2 regions of the Eubacterium sp. AB3007 genome follow, and region 1 is predicted to be linked to the other one. Evidence: predicted binding sites of a transcription regulator. Region 1 holds the regulator's gene; the other holds the start of a gene.
What was found. Region 1 encodes HrcA, which represses chaperone genes, less so after heat shock. Its sites were predicted from a motif close to TGTTAGCACTCNNNNNNNNNGAGTGCTAACA; they were not measured.
Positions count from the first base shown of each region.

Region 1 (11,720 bases):
AGTCCCGTGCCGAAGCTGCAGCTCACCACCTCACCAGAAGCGGCATCGGTGTACTCATAAACCTTCTCCAGCATAGAGTGATCCAGATCAAACGTAGTCGCCACGATGATGGGGATCGCCAGCAATGCGATCAGCATCAGAATCCCCTGGAAAAAGTCTGTCCAGCAGACCGCCTTGAACCCTCCCAGGAAGGTGTATCCTACGATGATCAGCGCAAACAGAATCATGGCTGAACGCTCGTTGATGCCGGGGAAAAGCATGGTGAACACGCTGGTGCCGGCCACAAAAGCAGAGGATACGTAGATGGTGAAGGCCAGCAGGAAGATGCAGGCGCAGACCACCTGCAGGGTCTTCTTCTCACTGGCGAACCGATTGGTCAGGTACTGCGGTACTGTGATGGAATCCCCTGCCGCCTTGGAGAACTCACGGAGTCTCTTGGCGCAGAAGATCCAGTTGGCCGCAGTGCCCAGAGCCAGTCCGATGCCGATCCAGATCTGGCCGAAACCAAAGGCCAGGATGGAACCCGGCAGCCCCATCAACAGCCAGGCGGACATATCCGAAGCCTGTGCCGACATGGCTGTGACCCAGGGGCCCATGCTGCGGCCGCCCAGGAAGAAATCCTTCTGATTCTTGTTGCTTCCGTTCACAAAGAAAGCGATCGCGACGAAGAACAGGATTACAAAATACAGAATAAAGACAATAATTTCTAGGTTCATATAACAACTTCCTTTCCTGTGCATAATAGCACTCATCCATTGTACCACCCTTTTCAACAGATATAAATATCGACTAAATTATAGACTAAAATTAAATTATATTCCATATTATCGTGTAATTCTATTGAATTTTCAATATTTATGTAGTAGACTGAATTATATATAATATTATGTACCAGAATATAAACAGGAGGCTCTATGAAAAAACCTGCCCGAAAGCAAACAAAAAGCCGCATCGTTTCTGCAGCTTGGAATCTTTTCTATCAATACGGCTATGACAACACCACCATCGATGACATCGTGGAAGCCTCCCACACTTCCAAGGGCTCCTTTTACCATTACTTTGAGTCCAAGGATGCTCTGCTGGGATCTCTCTCCTATCTATTCGATGAGAAATACGATGAGTTGCAGGAGACTCTGGATCCTTCCCTGAGCCCTCTGGACAAACTCCTGACCATGAACCAGGAACTCTTTCTGATGATCGAGAATACAGTGTCCGTAACCATGCTCTCCCAGCTCTTCGCTGCGCAGCTCATCACCAAGGGAGAAAAGCACCTGCTCGAGCCGGATCGCACCTATTACCGACTCCTGCGTCGTATCGCCATCGAAGGACAACAACAGGCCGTCTTTCGGGACGACCTGAGTGTCAATGATATCATGCGGGCTTACGCTATGTTCGAACGCGGTATGATGTACGAGTGGTGCCTCTCCGGCGGCAACTACTCTCTCTACCAGTACTCCAACCAACTGCTGCCCCTATTCCTGAAGGGCCTGTGTGTCAAAGGGGACGGTTCTTTTTGACACATCAAATTAGAATCCCTCATAGGACTTTCCTGCCATAAGCCTGGTTCCCTTGATGGCGGCTAGCTCAGTCACCGTCACAGCCTCGAACCCCTGTTCCTTCAGGTCCTTGCAGATGGCATCGACGGCATCCGCCGTGGAATCATAGATCTCGTGCAACAACACGATCTGTCCATCCTTCACTTTCTTACGGACTACCTTAATAAGTTTTTTTGTGTTACGCTGCTCCCAGTCCCTGGTATCCAGCGTCCACATTATGTTGGGCCGTCCAATGACAGCCAGTACCTTGTCATTGTAATCTCCGTAGGGTACGCGAACCAGAGTGGTCTTGTGGCCAGTGTATTTCCTCACCTTACGGTCAGTACCGGCCAGCTGCTTGCGGATCTTCTTCTCGGAGAGTTTGGTGAGGTCCTTGTGGTTGTTGGTATGGTTGCCGTACTCAAACCCTAGTTTACTCCCTTTCCTCAGGAGTTTTCCGTTCTTCTCGTTTATGTTCTTCCCGATCTGGAAAAAGGTAGCGCGGCAACCGTTTTCCTGCAGCGCCTTCTGGATCTTCCTGGTGGTGTCGGCCTTGGGTCCATCATCAAAAGTCAGGGCAACGTGCTTCATCTTCTGGTCAAACTGCACAACATCCGCCTTGCGCACAAAGGCCTTTCCATCCTCAAGATCGATCCTGTACCATCCCTTGTAGTAGCCTTCCGGAGATAGTTTGTCACCGAACTGCACTTTCTTCAACGCCTTGCTCCCGGTATCATCCTTCTCGTAGAGATCGGCCGATGCCTTCACCACCGCCAGCTGCGCATGCTCCGGTACTGCCTCATAGTTATCGTGGGTCACTATGAGCCCTATAGCAAAAAACAGAACGAGCAACACGACAGGTCCCGCGATCTTCAGGATCCTCCTGTGCTTCTGCTTCTTCTCTCTGCGCTCTCTGCGCCTCTCTATCGAATCGTATTCAGCCATATTCATTTCCCCCTGTTAATATTGTACCACACAACAACAGAAGAACGCCACACAAAAACCGCGCCCAGGCAAGCAAATTGCTAGGCGCGGTTATCTGATCCTATCAAGCAGTCATATCCGGTCTCATGCCTTGCCGGCACAGCCCAGAACATCGATCAACTTGTGACGTACAGTCTCCTTGATGTTGGCGCGAGCCGGCTTCAGGTACTGTCTCGGGTCAAAGTGATCCGGATGCTCCGCAAAGTACTTGCGGATAGTACCTGTCATGGTCAGGCGCAGGTCAGAGTCAATATTGATCTTGCAGACAGCGGAACGGGCAGCTTCTCTCAGCTGATCCTCCGGAACGCCGATGGCTCCCGGCATGTTTCCGCCGTAAGTGTTAATCATCTGCACATACTCCTGCGGAACAGAGGATGCGCCGTGCAGAACGATGGGGAATCCCGGCAGTCTCTTCTCGCACTCGTGGAGCACGTCGAAACGCAGCTGCGGTTTGGTTCCCGGCTTGAACTTGTATGCGCCGTGGCTGGTTCCGATCGCGATGGCCAGGGAGTCACATCCGGACTTGGTCACGAACTCTTCTACTTCCTCAGGCTTTGTGTAGGAGGAATCCTCCTCAGACACGTTTACATCGTCCTCGATGCCAGCCAGAGTGCCCAACTCAGCCTCTACGACTACACCGTACTTATGCGCATACTCGACCACCTCGCGGGTGATCTCGATGTTCTCCTCGAAAGGTTTGGAGGAAGCGTCGATCATGACAGAAGTAAATCCACCGTCGATGCAGGCCTTGCAGGTCTCAAAATCCGGACCGTGATCCAGGTGCAGTGCGATCGGAATATCCGGGCACTCCTGCACCGCTGCCTCTACCAGCTTGACCAGGTAGGTGTGGTTGGCATAGGCACGGGCACCCTTGGATACCTGCAGGATCAGCGGTGCGCGCTCCTCCTGTGCTGCCTCGGTGATACCCTGTACGATCTCCATATTGTTGACGTTGAATGCTCCGATCGCATAACCGCCATTATACGCTTTCTCGAACATTTCGGTTGTGGTTACTAAAGCCATAGTTATCTACCTTCCTTCCGTATGATCCTCTCTATGCGGCCGATGCCGCCAGACTGTTTTCTGACTTTATTATACACAAATCCCGTATAATACGCAAGAGAACTAGGAGAACAGCTCCTTTACTTTCTGTGCAAAACCGGATTTCTTCTTGTAGCAGTCTGCTCCCACCTTCTCGCCCATCTCCCGGATGGCCTTCTTCTGGGAAGCGTTCAGTTTGGTAGGCACCTCCAGCTGCACCTTCACGTACAAGTCACCCATACGTCCGGTCCGTACGTTCTTAACGCCCTTTCCTTTCAGGCGGAACACTGTTCCCGGCTGTGTACCGGCCGGCACCTTGTAGCTGACCTTGCCGTCCAGGGTCGGCACGGTGATCTCATCCCCCAAGGCTGCCTGGTGGAAGCCGATGGGGATATCGATATAGAGGTTGTCCCTGTCACGCCGGAACAGTTCGTGCGGTTTGACGGAGATGACCACGTAGAAATCGCCGTTGGGTCCGCCGTTCTCTCCCGGATCTCCTTGCCCCCGAATGGGGATCACGCTGTCGTTGTCCACACCGGCCGGAATGTCCACGTTGATGGTGATGGTCTTCCTGACCTTACCGCTTCCATGGCAGTCTGGGCAAGGTGTCTCAATGATCGTGCCTTTCCCACCGCAATCCGGACACGGTGTGGTACTCTGAAACCGGCCCAACGGTGTGTTTTGGACCGTACGCACCTGGCCTGAACCACCGCACTTGGGGCAGGTCTTCTTTCTGGTGCCTTCTGCTGTCCCCTCCCCGTTGCATGTCTCGCATTTCACGTACTTGGTGATACGGATAGATTTCTTTGTTCCGAACGCTGCTTCCTCAAAACTGATGGTCAGATCCTTCTGCAGATCTCTCCCCTTCATCGGAGCATTTCGTCTGGCCGCTCCACCACCAAAGCCGCCGAAGCCGCCGAAGCCGCCTCCACCGCCAAACAGGTCGCTAAAGATATCCTCAAACCCACCGAAACCGCCAAAGCCGCCACCGAAACCGCCAGCACCGCCAAAGCCTGCGTTTGGATCTACTCCAGCGTGGCCGAACCGATCGTACTTATCTTTCTTCTCCGGATCGGACAGGATGCTGTAGGCCTCATTGACTTCCTTGAATTTCTCTTCTGCGTCCTTATCCCCCGGGTTCCGGTCAGGATGATACTTCAGCGCCATCTTGCGGAAGGCTTTCTTGATCTCTTCCTCACTGGCCCCCTTGTTCAGACCAAGGACCTCATAGTAATCTCTTTTCTCAGCCATTCCATCTTCTCCTTCTAATCACGAACAGGGCGGCCGAGGCCGCCCGTCCGTGAATCGTTGATTCTACGCTATTATTTATTATCATCATCGACGACAGTGAAGTCAGCATCTACGACATTGTCATCGTTGCCTGCAGGACCTGCCTGTCCTCCCATGTTCGGACCAGCTGCCCCTCCCATGTTCGGGCCGGCTCCTCCGGCAAATCCGCTCATGTCCGGACCTGCTCCGGCGGCTCCCTGCTGCTGATAGATCTTGGATGCCAGCGCGTGGAATTTCTCCTCCAATGCATCGGTCTTGGCCTTGATGTCATCCGGATTGTTGGCTTCCAGTGCTGCCTTCAGATCCTCCTTGGCACTCTCCAGACCGCTGCGCTCGCTCTCGTCCAGCTTACCTTCCAGGTCCTTCAGGTTCTTCTCGGTCTCATAGACCAGGGTCTCTGCCTTGTTCCGATCCTCGACCTGCTGCTTTCTCTTGGCATCCTCAGCGGCGTACTGCTCCGCTTCCTTAACCTTCTGGTTGATCTCCTCATCGGTGAGGTTGGTAGAGGAGGTGATGGTGATCGCCTGCTCCTTGCCGGTACCCAGATCCTTGGCGCTTACGTTTACGATGCCGTTCGCGTCGATGTCGAAGGTTACCTCGATCTGAGGGATCCCACGCGGAGCCGGTGCGATACCGGTGAGCTGGAAACGTCCCAGAGTGATGTTCCCTGCTGCCATCTCTCTCTCACCCTGCATGACATGAATGTCTACAGCGGTCTGATTATCAGCCGCGGTGGAGAAGATCTGGCTCTTCTTGGTAGGAATGGTGGTGTTTCTCTCGATGAGTTTGGTAGCCACACCGCCCAGTGTCTCGATGGACAGGGACAGCGGAGTAACGTCCAGCAGCAGCACGTCGTTGACCTCACCGGTCAGCACGCCGGCCTGGATCGCAGCACCGACAGCCACACACTCATCCGGGTTGATCCCCTTGAACGGATCCTTGCCGGTCACTCTCTTGACAGCATCCTGTACCGCCGGGATTCTGGTGGATCCACCAACCAGGATGACCTTGGCGATATCACTGTTGGACACACCTGCATCTGCCATAGCCTTCTGCATCGGCTCGATGGTGCGGTTCACCAGATCTGCTGTCAGCTGATCAAACTTGGCTCTTGTCAAATCCATGTTCAGGTGCAGCGGGCCGGCATCCGTCACGGTGATGAAAGGCAGATTGATGTTGGTGGTCTGTGCACTGGACAGTTCCTTCTTGGCCTTCTCAGCGCCTTCCTTCAGTCTCTGCAGTGCCATATTGTCATTTCTAAGGTCAACGCCGTTCTCCTTGGCAAAACTGTCCGCCATGAAGTTCATGATGGCGTTGTCGAAATCGTCTCCTCCCAGATGGGTATCTCCGTTGGTAGCCAGTACCTCGAACACACCGTCACCCAGTTCCAGGATGGATACATCGAAAGTGCCGCCGCCCAAGTCATAGACCAGGATCTTCTGGCTGCCCTCTTCCTTATCCAGGCCATAGGCCAGAGAAGCCGCTGTCGGCTCGTTGATGATTCTCTTCACATCAAGACCGGCGATCTTTCCGGCATCCTTCGTAGCCTGCTTCTGGGAGTCAGAGAAGTAAGCCGGTACAGTGATGACTGCCTCGGTGACCTTTTCTCCCAGATAACTCTCTGCATCTGCTTTCAGCTTGCTCAGGATCATTGCGGAGATATCCTGCGGGGTGTATTTCTTCCCATCGATCTCAACAGTGTAATCCTCTCCCATGTGGCGCTTGATAGAAGCGATGGTTCTCTGCGGATTGGTGACAGCCTGCCTCTTGGCAGTCTCTCCCACCAGCCTCTCACCACTTTTGGCGAATCCCACCACTGACGGAGTGGTTCTGTTTCCTTCTGCGTTGTTGATAACGGTCGGCTCTCCGCCTTCCAGTACTGCGACGCAGCTGTTGGTTGTTCCTAAGTCTATTCCGATTACTTTAGCCATAATTTGCTCTCCTTTCGTCGTCTGTCCTAATTATTGACCATGACCATAGATGGTCTGATTACTTTACCATTTAGTGTGTATCCCTTTTGCATGACGTTCGTGACCTTTCCACTCTCGTAGTTCGAATCGTCTGTCGTCATTACTGCGTTGTGGAAGTTGGGATCAAAATCCTCTCCCAGCGCCTTTATTTCCTCCAGCCCGGACTTGCTCAGCACATCCGTTAGCTGCTTGAAGATCATATTCATTCCTTCTGCATAGCCTGCATCTTCACCCTCGTGCTCCAGCGCTCTCTCAAAATTGTCAAGCACCTCCAGAAGCTGTGTCACCAGTTTCTCGTTGGCATACGCATAGATATCGCTTTTCTCGTTCTCTACTCTTCTCTTGTAGTTCTGGAAATCAGCCATGAGACGCATGTATCGCTCGCTCTCTTCCTCCTGGGAAGTCTCCTGCTGTTCCGTTGCCTCATCTTCAGGTTCCGGTTCTGCGCCTGCGTTGATATCTTCCTCAGCCTGTGCGCTTTCTGAATCCTGCGCTTCCTGATCAGTCTGCGGGTCTTCGATTTCGATCTCCACGCCCTGCTCTTGATCCATTACTCTTTCTTCGTTAGCCATCGTCGTTTTCTTCACCACCTCTTAGCATAAATGTGTTACTCAGATTCTCGGTAAGATATTCCACTATGGAAGTGATCTCTCCGTACTTCATTCTCGTCGGCCCGATCACTCCGATCTTACCAACCATCTGCCCGTCAACATGATACGTTGCCGTGATCAGCGAGCAGTCTTTCATATCGTCATCAGCATTCTCTGCGCCGATGGTCACGATCATTCCATCACCCCGGTTCATGAGCTTTTGCATGAGTTTCTCCCGCTTGTCGAACAGCGAGATAAAACTCCGCGCTCTATCCAGATCCATATACTCCGGGATATCAAATATATTGGAAAGGCCATCCATATACAGGTTCACGTTCAGCATGTCGGAAAGTGTCCGCATAAAGTTCGGCATGATGCTGTCCGCCAGTGCGTTCATGGCCTCGATGTCTGTGTTGAAATCATCGATGATGTTGCCCGTCAGCACATCGGAGATCGTTCTCCCCTTGTAGTTATAGGTGATGTTCTTGGCCAGGATCTGCAACTGTTCCTCCGTATACGGCACGTTCATGTGAAGCACCGTGTTGGAGATCTTGCCACTCTCTGCCACGATCATCAGCACTACGCTGTCCTGATCCACCGGGAGCAGGTTGACATACTTCAGCTTGTCCTCCTGCTTGCTGGGCGTCACCGCAAAGGATGCCAGATTGGTGATCTCCGACAGAAGCGCTGCCGCATGCTGCATGGTCTTGTCGAACTCAGCGATGTCTGCCTTCAGGGTCTCTGCAATGATCTGCTTCGCCTCCGGAGTGGGCTCTACCCGCCCCATCATGCTGTTGACATAGAGCCTGTAAGCCTTGTCGGAAGGGACTCTACCCGCCGAGGTATGGGGATGCGTCAAGTACCCCATTTCCTCCAGGTCGCTCATCTCATTTCGAATGGTCGCGGGACTTATGCTCATATCCAGTCTCTTGGACAAAGTCCTGGACCCCACCGGTTCTGCCGATCTCACATAATCCTGAATGATGGCCTGTAGAATCTTCAGTTTTCTTTCTGTTAATTCCATTGCCTTCTCCTTGTTAGCACTCACCTATACGGAGTGCTAATTACTATATATAATGTACTACTCTCTCGGCAGGATGTCAACACTATTTTCATAGTTTTTCTTGTAAATTTGGTGAGCGAATGTGGTGATCTTGTGACAAAGCAAACAGCCGGCGTTTCCGCCGGCTGCATGCTAGATGAACTATTGAAATTGAATGGACATTTATATCTATGTCACAAAAGAGGAATCGGTCAGAGATACTGCACCATGTGGTTGGAGTGGTCTTTCGACCGCGAACTCAGTTAAATTTATCTAACAAAACATTATTGATTCAGGCCGCTTCCGCGGCCTTGGTTAAGTACCTCTAACCACCATTATAATGCCATAAGTTGAGTCTCCTGTCAACCCCTATTCTAAAAAAAATCTACTCTCTCCTACTTGTTCCAGAGCTGTCTCCCCGACCCGATCTCAAAATGACAGATGACGATTCCCTTGTCCACTTTACAGAAGGGACCGAATCCGGCCTTTACCTTCACGGTCTCCCCTTCCAGGTAAAACCGGAACTTCTGCTGATTGATGGCAGTGGGAGCCATCAGTGCCGCCTGTACGCCCCGACGGAACCAGTCAGGCGCCGGGCGATCTGTCTGGCTCACATCCTCAAATTTTTTGGAACGGCGCCGGCTACCCTGATCTGCCCCGTGTCCCACGGTGATCACGGCCACCAGTTTCTCTCCTGGCCCGATGTCATACGCCCTGTCCACCTTGGTGTAGGTCCCTCCTACCCAGCAGGTGTTCAGTTCCAGTTGTTGCGCCAGCAGTACCAGCTTCTCTCCGTAATACCCGCAGCGCTCGTCCAGATCCCGAGACTTGGGACCGATCATCGTAATGTAATCCTGCACCCCCTGGAATCTTCCGTATTTCGCCTTAAACGTGCTGAACGCCTTGGGCTCGTTGGTGATAAGCTGCATGTGCAGCCCGCCCTCCTCGTTGTAGCGGGTGATGGCCTCCTGCAGTTCCTGAAATTGAGAACGGCTCAGAGGCTCCTCTGTATACTTACGAACAGAATGCCGATATTCGATGGCCTCCATCAGTGACATACGTTCAGGCATCCCTTCCACTTCACCGGTCTGTCTCTGGAGCAGAGCGGCATCCTTGCTTTTTCTACCGAACATTGTCACACTCCTCTCTTATCTTGGTGATGACGTCCGACACCAGATCGGAAACCGGCTGGCGGTCTACCCCAGCCACCAGGTTATCGCACATATTCATCGGGATGAGGATGCGCTTCGCAGGGCTTTGTGCCACCGCAAGCGCCATGGCCGGCGTCACCTCGCCCATGAGAGAGTCTGCGATGACGATCCCAAGAGGACCGATGATATAATCCGCACGACGACAAGCCACGATTGCCGGGTTCTCCCCGGTGGCCCCCTCGCTGGCACCTGCCTTCAGCATGGTCGCGGTGGCCACGCTGTTGGTCCCAACGACCTTGATCTCCGCGGCGGGGAACGCATCGCGTACTGCACCCACCACTTCTCTTCCAAGTCTTCCGCCCTGTCCGTCTATCACTACGATCTGCATCCGCTATCCCTCCATATGGTTGATCATGCTGGCCAGATAGCCAGCTCCAAAGCCGTTGTCGATATTCACCACGCTGACCCCGCTGGCGCAGGAGTTCAGCATGGCAAGCAGCGCTGTCACTCCGCCAAAGGCCGTCCCGTACCCCACACTGGTGGGCACAGCGATCACCGGACAATCCGCCAGACCGCCAACCACACTGGCAAGGGCGCCTTCCATGCCGGCGATGGCGATGATGACCCTGGCGTTCATGATGTCATCTGTATGATTAAGCAGACGATGGATCCCCGCTACTCCTGCATCGTAGACCCGATGCACTTCGTTTCCGAGCGTCTCCGCAGTGATCGCCGCCTCTTCCGCCACCGGAATATCGCTGGTCCCCGCTGTCATCACCAGTATATATCCCGGAGCATCCACCGGGATCATCTTCCCGATAACGGCTGCCCGGGCATCCTCAAAATACTGAAAAGGGATGTCTTTGCGAAAGTACTCCGCCGCCTCCTGGCTCATGCGTGTCACCAGGATGGTTTCCTGTCCATCCTCCCAGAGCGCATGGGCGATCCGATCGATCTGCTCCGGTGTCTTTCCGGCCCCATAGATGATCTCTCCGATCCCCTGGCGCAGTCCCCGATGAGTATCCAGCTTGGCGATGTCGATGTCCCGGATGGGATCCATCCGCAAGTCGTTGATGGCTTCGTTCACCGAGAGCTTTCCGGATGCTACCTTCTCCAGAAGCTCCCTGGTCTCATTTCTCGTCATAGGCTACCCTTCCTTTCAGGTCCAGGACCACCTCTCCAAAGTAGGGGGTGATCCCTTCGATGATCTCCTGTCTGATTGCAAGCACCTTCTCCATCTCCGCCTCCGGCACCTGGATCAGCCCCGTCTCTCCCCGCTTGCGCACGCGGAAATCCCGCAGCCCGTGCTCCCGGAGCACGTCCTCGGCACGCTCCACTCTGGCCAGCGCATCCTCTGTGATGGTCTCCCCGGTGGGGATCCTGGTCGCCAGACAGGCGTAACTCGGCTTGTTCCAGGTGAACAGGCCAGCTGCTTTCGATCGTTCTCTCACTTCTCGCTTGGTGATGCCACAGAGAGCGAGTGGCGAAAGCACCTTCATTTCGGACAAAGCCTTCATCCCCGGCCTGTCCTCCGCAGGATCGGAGGCATTGGTGCCATCCAGGATGGTGGTATAGCCATCCTCCCGAGCCGCCCGGCAGATGGCGCCAAAGATCTGCCGCTTACAATGGTAGCATCGATCCTGTGGATTGGAGGCCACCTCCGGATGAGACAGGATGTCGTGCTCCAGCACCGTGACCTCTGCTCCGATCTGTGCCGCCAGTTCCATGGCATCCTCATACTCGAACTGAGGCTGAAAGGCGGTCTTCATGTAGTACGCGCGAACATCGGAGCCATACTGGATCGCCGCCCACAGCAGGTAGGACGAGTCCACGCCGCCGGAAAACCCAAGCGCAACCTTGTTGTTCTGCTGAAAAAAATCCTGCAGTGTCATTCAGATTTCTCCTTGCATTTGAAAATACAATATAAGTATACCCGAAAATCACCAAAATGCCAACATAGAAAAACCGGCTTCGGCGTTGTGCCGAAGCCGGACAATTCCAAGCGTATATTATGCTTTTGTGGAGGTTTTCCGGGAAACCAGTCTCGACATGACGCCTTTTGGATCATTTGCCAGCAGTACCACCAGCCATCCCATCAGGCCGATCATGACGATCAC
Region 1 covers NZ_JIAD01000001.1:989,856-1,001,575, forward strand. The annotation lists gene P156_RS0104945 (sodium/proline symporter) at 1-716, opposite strand, end outside; gene P156_RS0104950 (TetR/AcrR family transcriptional regulator) at 915-1,517, shown strand; gene P156_RS12740 (polysaccharide deacetylase family protein) at 1,527-2,480, opposite strand; gene fba (class II fructose-1,6-bisphosphate aldolase) at 2,604-3,542, opposite strand; gene dnaJ (molecular chaperone DnaJ) at 3,645-4,811, opposite strand; gene dnaK (molecular chaperone DnaK) at 4,883-6,781, opposite strand; gene grpE (nucleotide exchange factor GrpE) at 6,808-7,392, opposite strand; gene hrcA (heat-inducible transcriptional repressor HrcA) at 7,385-8,434, opposite strand; gene P156_RS0104985 (nitroreductase family protein) at 8,848-9,585, opposite strand; gene P156_RS0104990 (DUF3842 family protein) at 9,575-9,991, opposite strand; gene larB (nickel pincer cofactor biosynthesis protein LarB) at 9,995-10,747, opposite strand; gene larE (ATP-dependent sacrificial sulfur transferase LarE) at 10,734-11,495, opposite strand; gene P156_RS0105005 (hypothetical protein) at 11,613-11,720, opposite strand, start outside.

Region 2 (11,720 bases), 620 kb from region 1:
GGAAGACATCCTCACCGGCAAGCTTTCCAGTGGAGACAAACTGACAGAATCCAGAATATGCAAGGAATACGGACTGTCCCGCACACCGGTCAGAGAAGCCTTCCGGCAATTGGAAGCAGACGGCCTCATCGAAAACATTCCCAACCGGGGTGCTTTTGTGGTCGGACTCAGCAAGCAGGATATCCACGATCTCAAGATCCTCCGCGCCCAGAGCGAGATTCAGGCGGTTCGCTGGGCCGTCGAACGAATCACAGAAGAAGAACTGGAGGAACTCCAGGAAACCTTTGAATTCATGGAGTTCTACACCATGAAAAACGATATTCCCAAGATGTTGAACATCAATACCGCCTTTCATCAGATCATCTACAATGCCACCCACAACCACATGCTGACCCAGCAGTTGATCTCTTACCAGATGTACCTTCGTCACTGCGACCCCAGCAATTATTTTGCTCCGGGCTATCTGCGAGAAGTCCTTTCCGAGCACAGGGAGATCTTTGAAGCGTTGGAGACTGGAGACCCCGATGCCGGCGCTGAGGCCATGCGCACCCATCTACAGAATGCAGAGCACCGAAAGTTTTGATGCTGGATATCCCCCTAACAGGGGATCCCTCTTATCAGATCGGAAACACCAACTGGCTGTCGATCCAGCTCTCCTGTCTGGCATCCTTCACCTGGTCTTCCGGCATCTGATCTCCCACCAGCATCGGGCTGTCGGGATCATGGAGGGCTGCATTCTGAAGTACCGTTCTCCTGTCATAATTCGCATAGCAGTATCTACAGAAATGCCGACAGGTGTTATACGCTCCGATGTCATTGCCCATCAGACAATCACACCCGGGACGCACCAGATTCTGCGCCGGTGCACAGAGACGAACGCCGGAGGCCTTTTCCAGGACCTCCTTTGTCATACAACCAGAGACGTCCACCCCGTAGGGCGCCAGTTCCGTCCCCTCAAAGCAACTTCGCACCACCATTCCATTTTGCTTTCCAATCTCAGCAAAAGCCTCTCCGATCCTTTGCCGATCCTCTTTGCAGACGGGTTTCCCCTGAGGGAAGTTTCTTTTTGTCTTCTCATAAAGATCCAGAAAACTGATGACCACCTGCCCTGTGCTTCCACGAAGCTTCTCTGCCATCTCCCGAAACGCTTCCAGATGGTATTGCAGACTGTATTTCTCTGTGAGCAGGATGGGGTCATAGCGCCAGCTGACAGCCTCCGGACCAACGACCTCCGAAAGTCGACAAAAGTCCTCCATCACCTGGGATCTGTCAGGAACGTTTTTCTCGATGTCTTTCCCATATGGCGTTATGGTGACAAACCAGAACTGCCTGTAACTGGACAGTTCGTCCATATGAGGCAGCATGGGTGCAGGATTCTTGGTGCAGAAGATGAGAAGATCCACAACAGACGGATCCAGTCGATACCTGGTCACATGCGTCGGGTCATAGGGATTGCGAACAAGGACAAAGCCTTCTTGCAGCCGGTTTAAAAACCACCGGCTGTAGAAGGCTGGAATGTCTGTACGTTGTCCTGTATTGATGATCATGCGATCACCGGATCCCCAGAAGCGGCGACCTTCACATCCAATCCGTCCGTTCCCTTATCTACGATCACGCTACATCCCTCGTAGATCTGCCCTTCGATGATCCTGCGGGCAAGTTCTGTTTCCAGGGTGCTCTGCAGGTACCGTTTCACCGGCCGGGCGCCGTAATTTGGATCGTAAGCCTGATCTGCCACATACTCCTTGGCGGCCTCAGTCAATGACAGGGTAATGTCGCGGCCGGAAAGTCTACGGGCCACATCTGATACAGACAGGTCGATGATGCTGACGATCTGCTCCTTTGTGAGCGGACTGAAGACCACCACGTCATCCACACGGTTCAGGAACTCCGGCTTGAAGTAATTCCTGAGCTGCTTTTCCACGCTATCCTTCACTTCCTCGGAGATCGTCCCATCCTCTCGGATGTTATCGATCAGATCGGCACTGCCGATGTTGGAGGTCATGATGATCACTGTGTTCTTGAAGTCCACTGTCCGTCCCTGGTTGTCCGTCAGTCGTCCATCATCCAACAACTGCAGCAGGATGTTGAACACGTCCGGATGCGCCTTCTCGATCTCATCGAACAGGATCACACTGTAAGGCCGACGCCGCACAGCTTCTGTCAACTGACCGCCCTCATCATATCCAACATATCCCGGAGGCGCGCCCACCAGTCTGGACACGGCGTGCTTCTCCATGTACTCCGACATGTCGATACGGATCATATTCTTCTCTGTATCGAACAAAGCTTCCGACAGCGTCTTGGCAAGTTCAGTCTTTCCGACACCTGTGGGTCCCAGGAATATGAAAGAACCAATTGGCCGGTTTTCGTTTTTCAGTCCGGCCCGTGCCCGCAGGATGGCCTCCGATACGATCTTCACGCCCTCATCCTGGCCGATGACACGACGATGCAGGATCTCTGGCAGCTTCAGCAACTTGTCTCTCTCTGTTTCAACCAGCTTAGCCACAGGGATGTTGGTCCATGCAGAAATGACCTCTGCGATTTCCTCCTCGTTGACTTCTTCCTGGAGCAGCCTCTTCTCCTTGGCGGTCTCCGACTTCTCTTTCTCCTCTGCCAGTTTTTTCTCCAGCGCAGGGATGGTTCCGTTCTGCAGTTCGGCCATGCGGCCCAGATCATAGTTGCGTTCCGCCTCTTCCAGAGAACGTCTGGCATCCTCGATCTGTTGTTTGATCTCCTTCACCTTGGAGATGGCCTGTTTCTCTTCCTCCCACTGCGCACGCATGACAGAATTCTCATCATTCAACTCTGCCAGTTCCTTCTCCAGCGCTTCCAACCGTGCCTGCGAAGCCTTGTCATCTTCCTTGGCCAGCGAAGTCTTCTCGATCTCAAGCTGCATGATCTTCCGGCTGATCTCATCAAGCTCGGCCGGCATACTGTCGATCTCTGTCCGAATCCTGGCTGCCGCCTCGTCCATCAGGTCGATGGCTTTGTCGGGCAGAAACCGGTCGGTGATGTAGCGATCCGACAGCGTTGCACAGGCTACCAGCGCACCGTCAGTAATACGGACGCCGTGATAGACCTCAAACTTTTCCTTAAGGCCGCGGAGAATAGAGATCGTATCCTCCACTGAGGGCTGATCCACCAATACCCGCTGGAACCGGCGCTCCAGTGCCGCATCCTTCTCGATGTACTTCCTGTATTCGTCCAGGGTGGTGGCTCCGATGCAGTGAAGCTCCCCTCTGGCAAGTTTCGGTTTCAAGAGGTTGCCGGCATCCATGGATCCTTCCGTCCTGCCAGCACCCACGATATTGTGGAGCTCATCGATGAACAGGATGATTCGTCCATCAGACTTGTCGATCTCGTTCAACACCGCCTTCAAACGCTCCTCGAACTCTCCCCGGAACTTTGCCCCCGCTATAAGAGCACCCATGTCTAAGGCAAATATCGTCTTATCCTTCAGGTTCTCGGGTACATCTCCCTTCAGGATACGCTGGGCCAATCCTTCTACAACGGCGGTTTTACCTACACCAGGCTCGCCGATGAGCACCGGATTGTTCTTGGTCCTTCTTGACAGGATCCGAATAGCATGGCGGATCTCTTCGTCACGGCCAATCACCGGGTCCAGCTTGCCGTCCCTGGCCATCTCCACCAGGTCGCGGCCGTATTTCTCCAGTGCCTCATAGTTCTCTTCCGGATTCTGACTGGTAACCCTCTGATTTCCTCTCACCTTGGACAAAGCCTCCAGGAACCGATTCCTGTCGATCCCATACTTGCCGAAGATCGTCGCAGAAGGTGTCCTCTTCTCATTCAAAAGCGCCAGATACAGGTGCTCCACGCTGACGTAGTCATCCTTAAACTGGTCCGCCTCCTTCTCTGCCTGAATAAAGAGCTCACTAAGCCGTCTGGACGCATATACGTTTCCGGCCGCTCCAGACACCTTCGGCAATTTCTGCATCTCTGCTTCCAGATCTGCGATCACAAGCGAAGGCTCGACTCCCATATACTTCACAAGTTTCGGGATCAAACCATCCTTCTGCATCATCAGCGCCAGGTGCAGATGCTCTCCTGACAGTTCCTGATGACCCTCAGACAAAGCCATATTCTGGCTGTCCATAATCGCATTCTGTGCGTTCTGTGTGTATCTTTCTGCGTTCATTGCTCCACCTCCCCTTTTGAGATTTCTGTATATCCATTGTTTCTTTAACTACCTTATGCAATCATTGTAAACCATGAAATACAAAAAGTAAAGAACTTTTTAGCACTCGACATAAAAGAGTGCTAACAATATCGCATAAAAAAACACGACTCTTATTATGAGCCGTGTGATGAGTCTACATTCCTGACAACAGAATGTTCGTCAAAAGACTCCAGGCGCCGTTCACCAACGGAGTCAGGATCATATCCGTCACATTCAACAGGATCAGTGCCAGAAGAATGAATATGCCATACTGATAGATGGTGCTGTACCAACTGAACCGGCGCAGATCGAAGATCTCTGTCAGGATCCCGAATCCGTCCAATGGCGGAACCGGAATCAGGTTGAACACCATAAGCACCAGATTGATGAATACCACGTTTCTGATGATCTCCAGCACGATGCCACCCACCGACGAAACTGCAAAAGTCGGTGTCAGCGAAAACAGCAGCCGGATCACTAACATGAACAAGATAGCGATCAACAGGTTCATGACCACCCCCGCAAGGGAAACCATGAATTCGTCACGCCGCCTGTGTTTGTAGTATCTGGGATCGATCTCTACCGGGATTCCCCAGCCGAATCCTGCAAAAAACAGGCACAGGAAACCGATGGGATCGATGTGAGCCATTGGGTTCAGTGTAAGTCTGCCCTGCTGCTTAGGTGTCGGGTCTCCCAACTTGTAAGATACGATACCATGGGCAAACTCGTGAAATGAAAGACCGATGATAATACCAGGAAGCAGTAACAGTTCCTGATAGATCCACTGCGGAAAGTTCGAGAAACTGCCATCCAATACGTTCAGGATCACCATCGCCCCGATGACAATGGCGATAGGCATCAGACTGTTTCTGCTCATAGAGTCTCCTTGGACGCAGCAAGTGCATCCAGAGAATCATGGCACTCATCGATGGTCCGCTTGTGTGCGTCGATCCGTTCCAGGATCCCTTTCTCTTCCTCGCCGGGTTCTGCACCCTCCTCCTGCAGTTGATTGAGATAGATCTCCCCAAGTTTCTGCAGTTCTCCGCGAACCGCCTTCTGCTCTGAACGGATCTTCTGCTTAAGTTTGCTCGATTCCATGAAGTCGCTTGCCGCATCGGATGTAGAACGAATACTTTCCTGCAATAACTCGAATAATGCCATATGTTCCCCCTATTTACAGTTCTTCAGTTTGGTTTCCTTGGTCAGGATGAACTCCTTCTTGGTCAGGAAGGAATCCATCTCCAGTTTCGGATCGAAGTGGAAATCCAGATCATCGATGCCTTTCTTCTTGGCTGCTACCCGAATGATCTGCTGGGTCAGCCAGGGGTTGCACACCAGCATAGGTCCCAGGGTATTGGTAAAGATGGAATTCCATTTGATGATTCCCTCTGTGCGATCCTTTCCAAGATTACCGTATCCATAGAGCAGATGTCCAAAGGGTTTTTCGTTGCCAATGTCCAGGTTGCCCATGCGGATCTGATTTCCTATGATCTCCATTTCCGCATCATTATATACACACTTGAAATAGATGTCGTCTCCGTAGACATCCTCCTTCTCTCCGTAGATCGCTCGGAGAAGGCCCAGCCCATACATCTCAGAACCATCTGCCCTCAGCACCTGATGGCAGAAGAGACCAATGGAGGTGCCGGTCACGATCAACGGATGTCCACCGGATACAAATCCGGTCAGCTTATCCTTATAGGGTGTCAGCCAGTCCACCACATCCTGGAAACAGGCAATCTCTCCCGGCGCACAGAACAGAACGTCATAGTTGGCAGGTTCAAACCCTTCCGTAGAAAAGTCGATCTTCTCCACCACAGGAGACAGCCCTGCCAGCTGTGCAAATCTGGCCAACGCCAGCAAATTCCCCCGTTCACCGTGAAGGAACAGGGTGTCTGGGAACAGCCATCCAATCTTGAAATCACTCATATACTGCACCTTCTTCCTTCAGGAATTTCTCCATATGTTCATAGGTGTGAAGCCATGTTATCAGGTAAATATTGTCAGTCTCTGCTTCTTCGATTTCCTGGAAGATCGTATGGATATCTTCTGTGTCGGCGATGGTGATCAACGTCGGATCAACTCCCTCGTAGATTAATCGATTGGCGGTATCGTAGCATACCCGCTCCGAGAAACAGAAGTACTTCTCTACATCTCCCTGCACTAGTTTTGACAGATCACAGTCAAAAGCATAGAAGGAATTAGCATAATGCGGAATCATGTCCACCAGCGGACACAGACCGAGTGCGATCATTTTTCTGTTCGGATCTGCGGCCATCACATTGATACTGGTCTGAAGTGTCTCCGGATTTTCCTGCTTGATACGCATATATTTGATAGTCTTTCCCTTGTAATGCATGATCTCAAACCGGCCGCCCACGTTCTTGAAGCTGGCGAAGGCTCTTGATGCATCTGCAGGTGCAATGCCACCCAGTTCCTGGGCTACCGCAATAGCTGCCGCATAATTGTAGAGCATATATGGCGTGTCATAGGGCATTGGGAAGCTCTCTCCACAGGCGACAAAGCTTCGTTCCCCGAAGTTCACATCCGTGAGCTCATAATCTGCGTGTTCAATACTGGAAAGCCCACAGTTGTCACAGTGGAACCTGCCGATACCGTCTGTGTTATAGTAATCAAAGGAGATCTTGTGGTGGCACCTCGGACATGGCATGGTCACGTAACTGTCGTTCTTGGTAAATGCTTCACTGTGCTGCGCAACACCATATGTGACCACTTCATTTGCCAGATCCGCAAAGGACATGGTCCTGGGCTCTTCGTTGTTCAGGAAAAGCTTGGTGTATTCCCCGCCAAAGGCTTTCCTGACCTTGCGGTAGATGAAATCCGGATCTCCGTTTCTCTGCACCTGATCTTTCTGCAGGTTCGTGATCAGAATATTGGCTGCGGGGATCTGCTTCCTGATCAATGGCATGTAGCGCTCATCTGTCTCAAAGATATAGTAATCTGCGCTGAGCCGCCCGGTCAGACTGCAGGCTTTTATCAACGCGGTCGCTACACCGTAGATCAGATTGGCACCTTCCAGATTGGATACTACGGTCTTCCCGTTTTCACGGAAGATATGGTTGATCAGGTTGTTTGTCGTGGATTTGCCATTGGTACCCGTGATAAACAACACCTTTCCCGGGTCGATTCCCTTGAAATGCAACAGCATGAAGGGATCCACCCTCATGGCTTTCTGACCGGCCAGGTTGGAACCTCTGCTCGGGTCGATCCGCCCGATCAGCCAATTTAGAAACTTACCCAGCCAGAGTGCAATCAAAAATTTCATCTCTGTTCCTGCCTCTCTATCAGTTTTCCTTCCAGACTGAAGGTCTTTCCTCTTGTGATCTCCACATCGACAAACTTTCCTGTGAGCGATGGATCCCCAGCAAAATTCACAAGTTTAAACCCGTCTGTTCGTCCAGCCAACGTGTTGCTGTCACGTTTGCTGGGGCCTTCTACCAGAACACGTTCGATCCTGCCCTCGTACTTTGCGTTCTTCTCTGCACTGATTCTGTCAACCATAGATACAAGACGATTGAACCGTTCGTGTTTGACATCCTCTGGGATCTGCTCCTCATAGGAGGCCGCCGGAGTACCCTTCCGAATCGAATACAGGAAGGTAAAAGCAGAATCGTACCGGACTTCCTCCACCATTCTCAGTGTATCCTGGAATTGCTCCTCGGTCTCTCCCGGAAATCCCACGATGATATCTGTAGAGATGGTGATCTCCGGCACCGCCTCTCGCAGTTTGCGTACGATCTCCAGATAACTCTCTCTGGTATAGTGACGGTTCATCCTCTGCATGATCTCCGTGCTTCCGGATTGCACCGGAAGATGGATGTTCTTACAGAGTTTGTCACAGGTACGGAACACCTCGATCAGTTCATCTGACAGATCCTTCGGGTGGGAAGTCATGAAACGTATCCGCTCGACACCTTCGATCTCGGCGATCTGCCGGATGAGATGAGCGAAAGAGACTTTGTTCCCTGCCTGATCCTCCCCGCGATAGGAGTTCACATTCTGCCCCAGGAGCATAACCTCTCGAACACCGTCTTCCGCAAGACCACGGATCTCCTGAAGTATGTCCTCCGGTCTCCGGCTTCGCTCCCGTCCTCTGGTATAGGGGACGATGCAATAGGTGCAGAAGTTGTTGCAGCCGTACATGATGTTCACCAACGCTTTGCATTGGTACAGACGGCTAGCCGGCAGGCCTTCCACCATCTCTTCTGCCTGGTCCGGCACTTCGATGATCTTGGCGCGCTCCGAGATAACATTCCGCAGGAGCTCAGGAAGTCTGTGAATATTGTGCGTACCAAATACCAGATCTACCCAGGGGTATTTTGCTTTCAATGTATCGATGATATGCTGCTGCTGCATCATGCAGCCGCATACACAGACGATCAGATCGTCCTCCTGTTCTCTCCGATGCTTCAGCTGCCCCAACGTACCAAAGAAGCGCTTGTCTGCGTTCTCTCGAACAGAGCATGTGTTCATGATGAGGATATTCGCCTCTCTCCGTTCATCTGCCGGTGTGTACCCCATTTCCTGAAGCATTCCGGCCATGATCTCAGAGTCATGCTCATTCATCTGGCAGCCAAAGGTGGTGATGTGGAATTTTCTGCTCATCGGTTCATTTCGTGCTTTCTGGAACGTCCCATCAGAAGCTCCACAGCTTCCTTGGCATCGATCCGCTCGTTGATGCATTCATAGATGCATTCAGTGATCGGCATCTCCACCCCTACCTTCTCTGCCAGGTCATGGGCTGCTACGGCGGTGAACATTCCCTCTACCACCATGCCGACCTTCTCAACGGCCTCACTGGGCTTGATACCTTCCCCGATCATGATACCGCAACGGCGGTTTCTGGAGTGCATACTGCAGCATGTGACGATCAGATCACCCACACCGGTAAGTCCGGCAAAGGTTTCTTCCTTTGCGCCCAGCTTGACACCAAGACGGCTCATCTCTGTAATACCTCTGGTCATCAGCGCAGCTTTGGCGTTATCGCCGAATCCGATACCATCAGAGATACCTGCTCCCAACGCGATGATGTTCTTCAGGGCACCACCCAGTTCCACACCGCACACATCGTCATTGGTGTAGACGCGGAAGCGATCCGTAATAAACACATCCTGAACGTACTCTGCCAGCTTGCGGTCATCGGAAGCCACGGCCACCGTCGTCGGCATTGCACGTCCTACCTCCTCTGCATGAGAAGGTCCGGAAAGCACTACATACTTCACATCCGGCTTGAGTATCTTCGCGATTTCAGACATGCGCATCAGGGTACCCTTCTCGATCCCCTTTGCCACGTTCACGACAACCATGTTATCCTCCAGGAACGGGATCGCATGTTCAAAAGCGCTGCGGAAATGCTGCGCCGGTGCAGAGAACAGCGCAATATCAGCGCCATCCAGGGCTTCTGCAGAGTCATCCACGATCTTTAGATTCTCCGGAAACGGGATCCCCGGCAAATACCTGACATTCTCCCTATGTGCTTTCATCTCTTCAATATGCGAAGCATCCACGTCGCAGATCCGAACATCATGACCTTTGCCGGCCAGTGTCAGTGCCAATGCAGTTCCCCAGCTACCTGCTCCGATTACGCCAATTGTCTTCATATCATTCCCCTTTCCTGTCTCTCTTATGGAAATTCAATTTATTTTCTTCACCACGGACAAGCCTCATCAGGTTGCTCCGGTGCTTGAAAATCACGATCAGTGCCATCACTACGCCATAAGGCACAAAGCCGGGTTCCAGCCACATACACAGAAACGGACATGCGATGGCTGCCGTCAAGGACCCCAGCGAAACATATCTGGACAGAAGCACTACCACAGCTACGATCAGCAGGCATAGAAGCGCCATCCTCCAGTCGATAGCCAGAAACGCGCCAAACGCGGTGGCTACTCCCTTTCCCCCCTGAAACCTCAGGAGTACCGGGAACACATGTCCCAGCAGTACGGCCAGCGCACAGGCATAAGCCGCAACCGAAGAACAAAGCCATCCGCCCAGCAAAACCGCCAGAACGCCTTTGGCGATATCGATCACAAGTGTGATAACGGCTGCCTTGGCCCCCAACACACGAAACGTATTGGTGGTGCCTGCATTGCCACTGCCTTCCTTCTTGATGTCATGACCTGCCATCTTCGCCTGGATCGTAGAAGGAGATATGTTCCCCAGAAAATAAGCGATGACGACAGACAAAATAAAATATCCATTAACCATCATTGATCCTTCTCTCTCTTCTCTCTGAACACGAACTTGATGGAAGTACCTTCAAACCCGAAGGTATCCCGGATCCTGTTTTCGATATAGCGGGAGTAGGAGAAGTGCATCAGGCTCCGCTTGTTCACCTGGAAGGAGAAGAGCGGTGGCTCGATACCAACCTGTGTTACATAGTATATCTTCAGTCTCTTCCCCTTGTCGGAAGGCGGTTGTTTCATCATCATCGCATCCGCGATCAGGCTGTTCAGCTGTCCTGTCGGAATCCTGGTCTTTCGGATCTGGGCCACCTTGTCAGCGGTCTTCATGACCTCCTGCAACCGAACGTTATCCTTCACCGAGGTGAACACCACTGGTGCATAGGTGGCGAATACGAGTTCAGAAAGCACCTTCTGCCGGAAGTCCCTCATGGTATTGGTTTCCTTCTCGATCAGATCCCACTTGTTGACCACGACTACGATCCCTTTTCCGGCCTCATGGGCGATTCCACAGATCTTCTTGTCCTGCTCTGTCACGCCTTCTGCCGCATCGATCATCAGGATACAAACATCTGAACGCTCGATGGCAGCTACTGCACGGAGCACGCTGTATTTCTCGATATTCTCATACACCTTGCTCTTACGCCGAATGCCAGCCGTATCGATCAGGACGTATTCCTCACCCTGCCAACGGAAAGGTGTGTCGATGGAATCTCTGGTAGTACCGGCGATGTCTGATACGATAACCCTGTTCTCCTTGATGAGTGCGTTGATGAGTGAAGATTTCCCCACGTTTGGCTTTCCGATCACCGCCAGATGTGTCCGGTCATCCTCTCCTTCTCCGGCCCCCTTTGGGAAAGCCGCAACCACCTCATCCAGCACATCTCCGAAATTGAGTTTGTTGGCGGAAGAGACCGGGATCGGTTCGCCGATCCCCAGCTCATAGAAATCATACAGGGTGTCCGGTGGATCGGAGGGCTTGTCGATCTTGTTTACAAGAAGGATGACTTTCTTTCCGGTCTTGCGGAGCATGGCAGCGACTTCCTCGTCTGCAGCTGTCATCCCTTCCTTCCCGTCTACCATGAAGATGATCACATTAGCCATATCCATAGCCACCTGCGCCTGCTCCCGCATCTGGGACAGGATGACGTCCTTGCTATCCGGCTCGATACCACCTGTGTCGATCAGACCGAAGTGTACGCCGTTCCACTCCGCCTCCGCATAGATTCTGTCTCTGGTCACACCGGGGGTGTCCTCCACGATGGAGACTCGGCGTCCCACGATGCTGTTGAAGAACGTGGACTTTCCCACGTTTGGTCTGCCGACCACGGCCACGA
Region 2 covers NZ_JIAD01000001.1:365,706-377,425, reverse strand. The annotation lists gene P156_RS0101845 (GntR family transcriptional regulator) at 1-583, shown strand, start outside; gene P156_RS0101840 (DUF1848 domain-containing protein) at 618-1,547, opposite strand; gene clpB (ATP-dependent chaperone ClpB) at 1,544-4,159, opposite strand; gene P156_RS0101830 (site-2 protease family protein) at 4,335-5,057, opposite strand; gene P156_RS0101825 (hypothetical protein) at 5,054-5,341, opposite strand; gene P156_RS0101820 (cobalamin biosynthesis protein CobQ) at 5,351-6,109, opposite strand; gene P156_RS0101815 (Mur ligase family protein) at 6,102-7,466, opposite strand; gene miaB (tRNA (N6-isopentenyl adenosine(37)-C2)-methylthiotransferase MiaB) at 7,463-8,806, opposite strand; gene P156_RS11150 (NAD(P)H-dependent glycerol-3-phosphate dehydrogenase) at 8,803-9,801, opposite strand; gene plsY (glycerol-3-phosphate 1-O-acyltransferase PlsY) at 9,803-10,411, opposite strand; gene der (ribosome biogenesis GTPase Der) at 10,408-11,720, opposite strand, start outside.
Region 2: a site for HrcA is predicted at 4,257-4,287, ahead of clpB (ATP-dependent chaperone ClpB). Genes of this name have one in related genera too.